3 regions of the Acidovorax sp. SRI_002 genome follow, and region 3 is predicted to be linked to each of the others. Evidence: predicted binding sites of a transcription regulator. Region 3 holds the regulator's gene; each other region holds the start of a gene.
The links. Region 3 encodes FNR, which switches genes on or off when oxygen is low (the NO sensors DNR and NnrR bind a similar motif). Its sites were predicted from a motif close to TTGATNNNNATCAA; they were not measured.
Positions count from the first base shown of each region.

Region 1 (4,169 bases), on a different contig from region 3:
CGCTGCACAAGACCCGCGAGCACTTCGCCATGAAGGAGAACACCCTGCCCAGCGCCGAGCGGCGCGCGCAGATGACGGGTTTCTTCTTCTGGACGGCCTGGGCCGCCGCCACCGAGCGCCCAGGGACCACGGCCACCTACACCAACAACTGGCCCCACGAGCCGCTGATCGGCAACAAGCCCACGGCCGAGAACATGGTCTGGTCGGTGATGAGCGTGGTCGTGATGATGGCGGGCGTGGGCTTCCTCGTGTGGGGCTGGTCCTTCCTGCGCAAGCACGACGAGGTGGAACCCACGCCACCCCAGCACGACCCGCTCTCGCGCGTGCCGCTCACGCCCTCGCAGCGCGGGCTGGGCAAATACCTGTTCCTCATCGTGGTGCTGTTCAGCTTCCAGGTGCTGCTGGGCGGCTTCACGGCCCACTACACGGTGGAAGGCCAGCAGTTCTACGGCATCAACGTGTCGCAGTGGTTCCCCTATTCGCTGGTGCGCACCTGGCACATCCAGAGCGCGCTGTTCTGGATCGCCACGGGCTTCCTGGCTGCCGGCCTGTTCCTCGCGCCGCTGATCAACGGTGGCAAGGACCCGGCCTGGCAGAAGCTCGGTGTGGACATCCTGTTCTGGGCACTGGTCGTGGTGGTGGTGGGCTCGTTCGTCGGCAACTACCTGGCCATCGCACAGATCATGCCGCCCGAATGGAACTTCTGGCTGGGCCACCAGGGCTATGAATACGTGGACCTGGGCCGCCTATGGCAGATCGGCAAGTTCACCGGCATCGCCTTCTGGCTGGTGCTCATGCTGCGCGGCATCGTTCCGGCGCTGCGCACCCCCGGCGGCGACAAGAACCTGCTGGCGCTGCTGACGGCGTCGGTGGTGGCCATCGGCCTGTTCTACGGCGCGGGCTTCTTCTACGGCGAGCGTACCCACCTGTCGGTGATGGAGTACTGGCGCTGGTGGGTGGTGCACCTGTGGGTCGAGGGCTTCTTTGAAGTGTTCGCCACCACGGCGCTGGCCTTCATCTTCTCGACGCTCGGCCTCGTGTCGCCACGCATGGCCACGGCCGCCAGCCTGGCCTCGGCCTCGCTGTTCATGCTGGGCGGCGTGCCCGGCACCTTCCACCACCTGTACTTTGCGGGCACCACCACGCCGGTGATGGCGGTGGGCGCATCGTTCAGCGCGCTGGAAGTAGTGCCCCTGGTGGTGCTGGGCCACGAGGCCTGGGAACACTGGCGCCTGCAGCACCGCGCGAAGTGGATGGCCAACCTCAAGTGGCCCCTCATGTGCTTCGTGGCCGTGGCCTTCTGGAACATGCTGGGCGCGGGCGTCTTCGGCTTCATGATCAACCCGCCGATTGCGCTGTATTACCTGCAGGGCCTCAACACCACGCCGGTGCATGCCCACGCTGCGCTGTTCGGGGTGTATGGCTTCCTGGCCCTGGGCTTCACGCTGCTGGTGCTGCGCTACATCCGCCCGCAATTGGTGTTCAGCGAGCGGCTCATGAAGACGGGCTTCTGGTGGCTCAACGCGGGCCTGGTGCTGATGATTGCCACCAGCCTGCTGCCCATCGGACTGTTCCAGTTCCACGCCAGCGTGAGCGAAGGCCTGTGGTACGCCCGGGGCGAAGCCTTCATGCAGCAGCCCTTCATGCAGACCCTGCGCTGGGTGCGCACCTTTGGCGACGTGGTCTTCATCGTCGGCGCGCTGGCCATGGCCTGGCAGGTGGTGAGCGGGCTGTTCGGCTCGCGCGCACCGGCGCAAACGGGCCCCTACCTGGCACAGGCCCGTCGCTGAAATGCACTGTGCGCGGCGGCTGCCACAAGCGGCCACCGCGCTCACACACCGTTTGCCCACAAGGACTGACCATGAACCTCGACAAATTCAAACACCAGCACACCGACATCCTGCGCAGCATCGCCACCTTGCGCGCCCTGGCCCAGGCGGGCGTAGAGGCCAATGCCAGCGCCATCGCGCAGGGCATCGTGGCGATGAGCGGCACCATCAAGCTGCACCTGGCCGTGGAAGACCAGGTGCTGTACCCTGCACTGCAGCGCGGCGGCAACGCCGAACTGGCGCGCCTGGGCCGCCAGTACCAAAGCGAGATGGCATCGATCGCCAGCGCCTACGATGCGTTTGCGCGCCGCTGGAACACCGCCGAGGGCGTGCGCCGCGATGCCCAGGGCTTTCGCAACGAGGCCAACGTGGTGCTGCGCCGTGTGTTCGAGCGCATGCAGCGCGAGGACCATGACTTCTATCCGCGCATCGAGGAGGAAGAAGCCACCGCCTGCCATTGAGCAGCATCCTCCTGCACCCCACTGCGTGCCTGCGCATGCACCTCTGATCCATCGGTAGGGCCTGACGGCACCTTCCTTTCCGCCGGCCTCTGTGCCGGCGTTTTTTTACCCCTGCTTACCGCCTCGATTGTGTTGAATCAAACTACCTATAGTGTTTGATGGGTATCGTGGACACCATATGTAGTGTTTTTAACCCGTTCCACAGATTGGTCGAACCCATGGCGTCCACCCTTGCCACCTTGCCCCGCGAAGTCGTTTTGCGCAGCGGCCAGCGCGTTCCGTTTGATGCCGAACGCATCCGCGCCGCGCTGGCCAGCGCCGGGCAGGCCTCGGGTGAATACGGCGCCGACGAAGCGGCATTGCTCACCGCCCAGGTCACCAAGGTGCTCATCCACCGCTTCCAGGGCGAGGCCCCCACCATCGAGCAGATCCAGGACGTGGCCGAGCAGGCGCTGATCGCCGCCAACCACCTGGCCACCGCACGCGCCTACATCGTCTACCGCGAACAGCACGCCACGCTGCGGGCCGACCGGCAGACGCTGGTCGATGTGGAAAGCTCCATCAACGAATACCTCACGCGCGCCGACTGGCGCGTGAACGCCAACGCCAACCAGGGCTACTCGCTGGGCGGGCTGATCCTGAACGTGGCGGGCAAAGTCACGGCCAACTACTGGCTGTCGCACGTCTACACGCCCGAGATCGGCGAGGCGCACAGGAGCGGCGACCTCCACATCCACGACCTCGACATGCTCAGCGGCTACTGCGCGGGCTGGTCGCTGCGCACGCTGCTGCACGAGGGGCTCAACGGCGTGCCGGGCAAGGTGGAGGCGGGGCCGCCCAAGCACATGAGTTCGGCCGTGGGGCAGATCGTGAATTTTCTGGGCACGCTGCAGAACGAGTGGGCGGGCGCGCAGGCGTTCTCGTCGTTCGACACCTACATGGCGCCTTTCGTGCGCATCGATGCCATGGATTACGCCGCTGTGCGCCAGTGCATCCAGGAGCTGGTCTACAACCTCAACGTGCCCTCGCGCTGGGGCACGCAGACGCCGTTCACCAACCTCACCTTCGACTGGACCTGCCCCGAGGACCTGCGCGAGCAGGTGCCCGTGATCGCCGGGCAGGAGATGCCCTTTGCGTACGGCGACCTGCAGGCCGAGATGGATCTCATCAACCGCGCCTACATCGACGTGATGACGACTGGTGACGCCAAGGGCCGGGTCTTCACCTTCCCCATCCCCACGTACAACATCACCAAGGATTTCCCCTGGGAGAGCGAGAACGCGCAGCTGCTGTTCGAGATGACGGCCAGGTACGGCCTGCCGTACTTCCAGAACTTCATCAACTCCGAACTGGAGCCGAACATGGTGCGCTCCATGTGCTGCCGCCTGCAGCTGGATTTGCGCGAGCTGCTCAAGCGCGGCAATGGCCTCTTTGGCAGCGCCGAGCAGACGGGCAGCCTGGGCGTGGTCACCATCAACTGCGCGCGGCTGGGGTACTTGCATGCGGGCGATGAAGCCGGTCTGTTTGCCGCGCTGGACCGCCTCCTGGAGCTGGGCAAACAAAGCCTGGAGACCAAACGCAAGCTCATCCAGCGGCTGATGGACCAGGGCCTGTTTCCCTACACCAAGCGGTATCTCGGCACTTTGCGCAACCACTTTTCCACGCTGGGCGTGAACGGCATCAACGAGATGGTGCGCAACTTCACGGCAGACCAGCACGACATCACCAGCGAATGGGGCCATGCGTTTGCCGTGCGCCTGCTCGACCACGTGCGCGAGCGCATGACCGCCTTCCAGGAAGAAACCGGCCACCTCTACAACCTGGAGGCCACGCCCGCCGAAGGCACCACCTACCGCTTCGCCAAGGAAGACAAGAAGCG
Region 1 is NZ_JBYCZW010000003.1:209,219-213,387, reverse strand. It holds gene AC2YJX_RS09115 (nitric-oxide reductase large subunit) at 1-1,790, shown strand, start outside; gene AC2YJX_RS09110 (hemerythrin domain-containing protein) at 1,862-2,290, shown strand; gene AC2YJX_RS09105 (ribonucleoside triphosphate reductase) at 2,509-4,169, shown strand, end outside.
Region 1: a site for FNR is predicted at 2,418-2,431, ahead of AC2YJX_RS09105 (ribonucleoside triphosphate reductase). Genes of this name have one in related genera too.

Region 2 (4,169 bases), on a different contig from region 3:
CAGGCCTTGTTACAAACCAGGGCCAGCCTACCGCAGCCGCCCAACGGGTGGCGGCTCCGGGTGGCAAAAACAAGGAGTCCCCCATGAAAAACACCACCATGACCACGATGCACTCACTCCGTCTTCTCCTGTCTGGCGCGATGGCCGCGCTGCTGCTGGCAGCCGCTGGCGGCGCCCACGCGCAGGCCTATGTCAACGCCACCGTGGGCGGCGAACTGGCGCCCGGCGTGTACGGCCGCATCAACATCGGCAATGCGCCACCACCGCCGCTGATCTACGCCGAGCCGGTCATCATCCACCGCCCGGCAGTGGTGGTGCCACGGGCACCCATCTACCTGTATGTGCCGCCCGGCCATGCCAAGAACTGGGGCAAACACTGTGGCCGCTACAACGCCTGCAACCAACCGGTGTATTTTGTGCAGGAGCCACCACCACGCCGTGGCCCTCCACCCCGTGCCCACGGCCGCGATGACCGCCGCTGGGACGACGACCACCGCCACGGTGGCAAGCACGACCGTGACCATGACCGGGGGCGCGGCCATGGCAACGGCAAGGGCCACGGCAACCGCGATTGATAGGCTAACGGCTAACGGCTAACGGCTAACGGCTAATGGCGAGCGGCGAGCGGCTAACGACTGAGGGGGAAGGCCGATTGCAGTGCTGCGGGATGCCACGCAGGTGGCAGGCCCTGCCGCACCTTGCTTGAGCCACCGCAGAAGACCTGCGGCGCCAGCGGTTAAGCTCGGGCTTCTATGGCCCAAGTCACTTTTTCTCCTCCGTTCACGGCTCCCTCCGATGTGGCGAGCCAGCTTCGCCAGGCGGGCTACGCCGTTCTGTCGCCTGCCGATGTGGCCCGCTGGGTGGGCTGCGATCTTTCGTCGCTGATGGCCCTGAATGGCGACTGGGCGGCGTTGCCGCCCGATGATTTTCTGAAGGACGGTGGCCGCTACCGGCGCCGCCGCCATGCGTGTTTTGTGGTGCAGGGCGGGCAACTGCAGCAGGCACCGCACCGGGCGCACTGGCAACCTGTGGAATACAACGCGCTGCATGGCGGCATGGAGCGCTGGTTTGCGCCCATGGAGGCTGCCACCGTGGCCCAGCCGGTGTGGCAGCAGCTGCTGGCTGCGCTGGCTGGGGTGTCCGATGCCGTGTTTGCTCCGTCCGAGGCGCCCGTGCCCTGGTTCATCGAGGCGCACCAGTTCCGCATCGACACCACCGACGGCATTGGCCGGCCCACGCCCGAGGGGGCGCACCGCGATGGCGTGGACCTTGTGGCCGTCTTCCTGGTGGGGCGCGAGGGCGTCAAGGGCGGCGAGACGCGCGTGTTCGAGGCCGCAGGCCCGAGCGGCCAGCGCTTTACGCTGACCGAGTCGTGGTCTTTGCTGCTGCTGGACGATGCTCGCATGATCCACGAGTCCACCCCCATTCAGCCGTTGGCCGAAGGAGGGTACCGCGACACCCTGGTGGTCACCTGCCGCCGCGGCAACTTTCAGGGGGCGGACGTGGTGGGGCAGACCCCGGCAGCCTGAACACAAGCGCCTGCAGCAGCGCATGTGTGCAGCCGATTTGATGCGAATCAAGATGCGGGGTATGGTGACGGTTCACACTCTGGTTCAAGAAGTCGGGCCACAAGCTTGACTCACCCATCAACCCAAGGAGAAGCACCATGTTCAAGCACATTCTGGTTCCAGTCGATGGTTCCAACACCTCGATGCTGGCCGTGTCCAAGGCGGCCGGGCTGGCCAAGACCTTTGGCAGCGCCGTGACGGCGGTCTACGTGGTAGACCCCTATCCCTTCACCGGCGTGGGGGCCGATTTTGCGTATGGCCAGGCGCAGTACATCAATGCCGCTACCTCCGAAGCCAACGCGGCCCTGGAAGCCACGCGCAAAGCCATGGCCGAAGCCGGTGTGGCTGTGACCACCGTGGTGGGCGAGGGCCATGCCGTGCACGACGGCATCCTGCGCGCGCTGGAGAGCACGGGCGCCGACCTCATCGTGATGGGTTCACACGGCCGCCGAGGCCTTGAAAAGCTGGTGCTGGGCAGCGTCACGCAGCGCGTGCTGGGTGTGGTGCACATCCCGGTTCTGGTCGTGAGGGACTGAGCGCCACTCCTATGAAGAACGGCTCCGAAAGGAGCCGTTCTTCATTTCAGTTCTCGATGACGCCGTGCATCCGCGCATTCCACAGCTCGTGGAACAGGCACGCCCCGTACCAGTGCACCCGTGGATCTGGCTCCGCCAGGCCACCGGGTGCGTCCCCCTTCAGGGGGAAGGCGCGAAACGCCTCAGGGGGTCACTCAATCTTTGCGCCGGAGGCTTCCACGATGCCCTTCCACTTGGCGTAGTCGGTCTTGAGCAGGGTGCCAAACTGTGCGGGCGACATGGCTTCGGGCTCGGCGCCCTGGGCCTGGATGGCGGCCTTCATGTCGGGCGTGGCCAGCAGCTTGTTGATTTCAGCGTTCACGGTGGTCACCACGGCGGCGGGTGTACCGGCTGGGGCAAACACGCCGTACCAGGTGCTCACATCAAAGTCCTTGAAGCCCGACTCGGCCACGGTGGGCACTTCGGGCAGCGACGAGCTGCGCTTGGCCGACGTGACGGCCAGCGGACGCAGCTTGCCTGCCTTGATCTGGCCCATGGCCGAGGGCAGGGACGAGACCAGCAGGTCCACGTTGCCCGCCAGCGCATCCATCAACGCGGGGTTCGATCCTTTGTACGGGATGTGGCTCAGCTTGACGCCTGCGGCCTTCTCGAACAGGTCACCCGCCAGGTGGATGGACGTGCCGTTGCCGGGCGAGCCATAGGTGATGGTGCCGGGCGAGGCCTTGGCGGCGGCCACCACGTCGGCCAGGGTTTTGTACTTGGAGTTGACGCTGGTGGCGATGACCACGGGCGTGTAGGCCACGTGGGCGATGGCGGTCAGGTCCTTGGTGGGGTCCCAGGGCAGGTTTTTGTACAGCCAGGGGCCGATCACGAGGTTGTCCTTCTGGCCCATCACCAGGTCATAGCCCGTGGGCGCGGCCTTGACAGCTTCGCCAATGCCGATGGTGCCGCCCGCGCCGGCCTTGTTGTCGGCCACCACCGTCCACTTGGCGCTTTCGGTGAGCTTGGTGGCCACCAGGCGCGAGAGGATGTCGGTGCCGCCGCCGGGCGGGAAGGGCACGATCAGGCGGATGGGCTTGGTGGGGTAGGCCGCAGCCGGTGCGGGTGCCTGGGCGTGCGCGGTGGTGCCCACGGCAAAAGCGATCGCGGTGAAGGAAAGCAGGGTGCGAATCATGGTGTGGTTTGTCTCCGTCGGTTCATGGAATGTGCAGGCGGTGGCTGGGCACACGCCACCTGGCTGATCTGGGTCAGCGGGCGCCAATGATCGCTGATGACCGGAGGCGCCCGCCTTGCCAATGGCGGGTGGCAGCATCGCGGGTGGCGATGGCAGTGTTCCCACCCGCAGGGAGGTCAGATGCGTTCAAAAATCGCTGCAATGCCCTGACCACCGCCGATGCACATCGTCACCAGCGCATAGCGGCCCTGGATGCGTTGCAGCTCGTGGATGGCCTTCACGGTGATGAGCGCGCCGGTGGCGCCAATAGGGTGGCCCAGCGAAATACCCGAGCCATTGGGGTTGACCTTGGCAGGGTCCAGGCCCAGGTCCTTGGTCACTGCGCAGGCCTGGGCGGCAAAGGCTTCGTTGGCTTCGATCACGTCCAGGTCGTTGACGGTGAGGCCCGCCTTTTTCAGTGCCAGCTGCGTGGCTGGCACGGGGCCGATGCCCATGTACTTGGGGTCTACACCTGCGTGGGCGTAGGCCACCAGGCGTGCCAGGGGCTTGGCGCCACGGGCCTTGGCAGCACCGGCTTCCATCAGCACCACGGCGGCGGCGGCGTCGTTGATACCCGAGGCGTTGCCGGCGGTCACCGTGCCGTTTTCCTTGATGAACACGGGCTTGAGCTTGGCCAGGTCGTCCATCGTGGCGCCGGGGCGGAAGTGTTCGTCGGTGGCGTACAACACGTCGCCCTTTTTGCTCTTGAGCGTGACGGGGACGATCTGGTCTTTGAACACGCCGTTTTGCGTGGCGCGTTCGGCGCGGTTGTGGCTTTCCACCGCCAGCTTGTCCTGGTCTTCACGCGTGATGCCCCATTTGGCGGCAATGTTCTCGGCCGTCACACCCATG
Region 2 is NZ_JBYCZW010000007.1:289,756-293,924, forward strand. It holds gene AC2YJX_RS20595 (hypothetical protein) at 84-575, shown strand; gene AC2YJX_RS20600 (2OG-Fe dioxygenase family protein) at 753-1,529, shown strand; gene AC2YJX_RS20605 (universal stress protein) at 1,667-2,104, shown strand; gene AC2YJX_RS20610 (tripartite tricarboxylate transporter substrate binding protein) at 2,295-3,278, opposite strand; gene bktB (beta-ketothiolase BktB) at 3,455-4,169, opposite strand, start outside.
Region 2: a site for FNR is predicted at 1,567-1,580, ahead of AC2YJX_RS20605 (universal stress protein). Genes of this name have one in related genera too.

Region 3 (4,169 bases):
AGTAGTGGCGAAAGTCGATCAACCACGCTTGCTCCATGGGCTCAAACAACAGCTCGCCTTGGCACATCAAGGCCATGATGACCGCGCGGCGCACGAGATCGTCGCGCGTCAGGGCCAACCCACGAACGACGGGCAGGCGCCCCTGGTTCAGAAAATCGTAATACTCATCCAGGGTCTTGGCATTTTGGCTGTAGGTGGCTCCGACACGGCCAATCGCAGACACACCCAGGCCGATCAGGTCGCAATCAGGTTGCGTACTGTAGCCCTGGAAGTTGCGGTGCAGACGCCCCTGGCGCTTGGCGACTGCCAATGCATCCTCAGGCAATGCAAAGTGGTCCATGCCCACATACACGTACCCAGCATCCATGAAGGCGTCCAGCGAACGGGAGAGCATCGACACCTTGCCTGCAGCCGCTGGCAACTCGGCCGAAACAATACGGCGCTGAGGCTTGAAACGTTCTGGCAGATGGGCATACGCGTACAACGCGATACGGTCAGGCCGCAGCTGCGTAACCTGGGCCAGCGTGCGGTCAAACGACTCTGGCGTCTGCCGAGGCAGGCCGTAGATCAAATCCACATTGATGGATTCAAAACCCAGCGAACGTGCGGACTCCACCAGCGAAAACACCTGCTCGGCAGGCTGTATGCGGTGAACAGCCTTTTGAACCTCGGGATCGAAATCCTGCACCCCAAAGCTCAGTCGGTTGAACCCCAGTTCCGCCAGCACTGCAAGGCGGTCCGCATTGACGGTGCGAGGGTCCACCTCAATCGAATACTCCCCGCCCGGCGCCAACGAAAAGCTGCGTTTGAGCATGCCCATCAGCTCCCGCAAGCCCTCGTCCGATAAAAAAGTGGGCGTGCCACCACCCAGGTGAAGCTGGCTCACCACCTGCCCCGTGCCGCAGTGTGCTGTGTGCAAGTCAATCTCGCGGCTCAAATACCGCAAGTACACCTCTGCCCGATCATGGTGTTTGGTGATGATCTTGTTGCATGCGCAGTAGTAACACAGGGACTCGCAAAAGGGGATGTGCACGTACAAAGACAGCGGCAAGGCCTTCGTCATGGAGCCCAGCCTGCGCTGCTCCAAGGCAAGCGCGTAGTCGTCCTGCCCAAAGGCCTCGACGAAACGGTCAGCTGTTGGGTAAGAGGTATAACGGGGCCCTGGCACGTCGAAACGGCGCAGCAGCTCGGGCGAAACAGCGGTCATGGGCAAATTCCTTGCGTACACTTCGACTGTGCCGTAAGCTGCACTCCACGTCCTTGACCTGCATCAAGTGATGGGCCGGGACGAACAGCGACAATTTGATGCACATCAGTCGCCCACCCGCACCCAAAGGCCCAGCCTGTTAGGCATATGGGGCGATATGCTCAAACCTTACCCAGCCTCTGTGCCTATGAACCCGCTCACCATCAAAGTCGCCTGCTCCAACTGCAACCTGCGCGAGCTGTGCATGCCGGTGGGGCTGAGCGAGGAACAGCTGCAACGCATTGACGAGGTCGTTGCCGTTCGCCGCAAGATCAAACGCGGTGGAACCCTTTTCCGCAACGGCGAATCCTTCACCTCGCTCTATGCCATTCGAACCGGCTTCTTCAAAACATGTGTAGCCACCGAAGACGGGCGTGACCAGGTCACGGGTTTTCAGATGGCAGGCGAGATCATCGGCCTTGATGGCATCGTGAATGACCACCACACCTGCGATGCGGTGGCCCTGGAAGACGCGGAAGTCTGCGTCATGCCGTTTGACCGCATCGAAGAACTGTCCCGCGAAGTCACCGCATTGCAGCACCATGTGCACAAGATCATGAGCCGCGAGATTGTCCGCGAGCATGGCGTGATGCTGCTCCTGGGCAGCATGCGCGCTGAGGAGCGCCTGGCCGCGTTCCTGCTCAACCTGGTTCAGCGCCTGCACGCCCGGGGGTTCTCGCAGTCCGAGCTCGTGCTGCGCATGACCCGCGAAGAGATCGGTAGCTACCTGGGCCTCAAGCTCGAAACCGTGAGCCGCACCTTCTCCAAGTTCGTGGAAGAAGGCATTGTCGAGGTCAAGCAGCGCCATGTGCGCATCCTGGAGACCGAGGCCCTCAAGCGCATCGTGAACAACCAGCAAGCCTGCCACTGAACCTGCTGTCGTCTGCCATCCTGGCAGTCCTTACCACATTACCTTTGCCAATAGGTGGCACTACCGCTCAAGGGCACGATGATGTCTTGCGGCAGTCATCGGGACGCTCGCCTTCGGGAACCGGGCAACGGTTAAGTTCAAACGGTGACATGGCCAGCAGCGTGGTCAACGCGCTGGATGCCATCGTGATCATCCAGAACGCAAAAAAGGCCAGCGTGTACACGCCCTGCCGTGACAATGCCAACGGCTGCCCAAACCAGTGCAGGTCTTGCGGATCCACCATCGCAAAAACCAGCATTTCCATCACACCGGCCATCAAAAAGGCCGGCCAGGCAATCCACATCACGCGTTGCATCCACATTGGTTTGTCTCCTGGTAAGGCCGTGCAGGCATGCTGCCCGGCCAGGTGGGTTCAGCGCGGCTGGTCCTGGACCGGGGTGGCAGCGTGGTTGCGGCCCTTCATGGCTGGCAACAGGCTTTTTTCTGGGGTGGCCAGTGTCTTGTTGATCTCGATGCCCTGGCGGTAATAATCTTCCGCGACCACAGGGTCGGGGCGCGATATCGCGAGCCACAGGGTCACAAACCCTGCAATGATCACGATCACGGGACCGGCGATGATCAGCCACACATGGCCAAACCTCCACCAGGGTGCAGCGGCAGAAGGGGCAGTGCCGAGGGCGGAACTGGATGGCATGGTGCTTACTCCTCAAAAATTATCTTGCTCAAAGCAAGACCCGCGAAGGTCTTGCACCCGGGCGCGCGCTGCGTTATCGCGGCACCAGAAACACGGATTTCTCGCTCACATGGGCGTCCGCGCCCAAGGCCTGCACATCGAACTGCACGGCATGTGATCCTGAAGGGGCTGATCCATAGGGTATCTGCAGACGGACGGCCACCCACCGGGACTCCGCCGCACCGATGTCCACCTCGGCATCAGAAGCGACTTCCAGCCCTTCAAGGCCACGCACACTGATGCGATAGCGCTGGGGGCCTTCAGTGGCGTTCATGATCTGCAGGCGGTAGATGTTCTCCAGCTTTCCACCCGCCACGATGCGCGACAGCGCCGCCCGATCACGCACCACATCCACCTTCAAAGGCGTGCGTGTGACAAGGCTGGCCATCATGCCTACGCACAGGGCCACCAGAACCGCGCTGTATATCAGCACTCGTGGCCGCAGCACACGGCGCAGGATCTGCGACTGACTCCACCGTTTGGCCACGCCATTCTGCGTAGAAAACCGGATGAGCCCGCGCGGATACTGCATCTTGTCCATCACGGTATTGCAGGCGTCCACGCACAGGCCACAGCCGATGCATTCGTACTGCAAGCCCTTGCGAATGTCGATGCCCACAGGGCACACCTGCACACACAGCGAGCAGTCAATGCAATCGCCCAACCCCTGGGCCTTGTAGTCGATGTTCTTCTTGCGCGGCCCACGCTGCTCACCGCGTTCTGGGTCGTAGGTAACGATCAGCGTGTCCTTGTCGAACATGGCGCTCTGAAAGCGCGCATAGGGACACATGTATTTGCACACCTGTTCGCGCATATAGCCGGCATTGCCATAGGTGGCAAAGCCATAGAACAGTACCCAGAAAATCTGCCAGCCACCCTGCACCGCCAGCAGCTCTGCCCCGAGTTCGCGGATGGGCACGAAATAGCCCACGAACGTGAACCCCGTCCACAACGCCACGGCAATCCAGATGACCTGCTTAAAAAACTTCTTGCGAACCTTCTCGAAGGTCCAGGGCCCATTGTCCAGCCGAAGCCGTGCACTGCGATCACCTTCGATCTTGTGCTCGATCCACATGAACATTTCGGTGTAGACCGTTTGCGGGCACGCAAATCCACACCAAAGCCGCCCCGCCACCGCCGTAAACAGGAACAGCGACAACGCCGAGATAATGAGCAGGCCCGTGAGATAGATGAAATCCTGGGGGTACAGAACCAGGCCGAAGATGTAGAACCGCCGAGCCCCCAGGTCAAACAGCACCATCTGGCGCTGCCCCCATTCAAACCACGGCAGCCCGTAGAAAACGATCTGCGTGAGAAAC
Region 3 is NZ_JBYCZW010000005.1:121,541-125,709, forward strand. It holds gene hemN (oxygen-independent coproporphyrinogen III oxidase) at 1-1,207, opposite strand, end outside; gene fnr (fumarate/nitrate reduction transcriptional regulator Fnr) at 1,395-2,117, shown strand; gene AC2YJX_RS14650 (hypothetical protein) at 2,185-2,478, opposite strand; gene AC2YJX_RS14655 (FixH family protein) at 2,530-2,811, opposite strand; gene ccoG (cytochrome c oxidase accessory protein CcoG) at 2,885-4,169, opposite strand, start outside.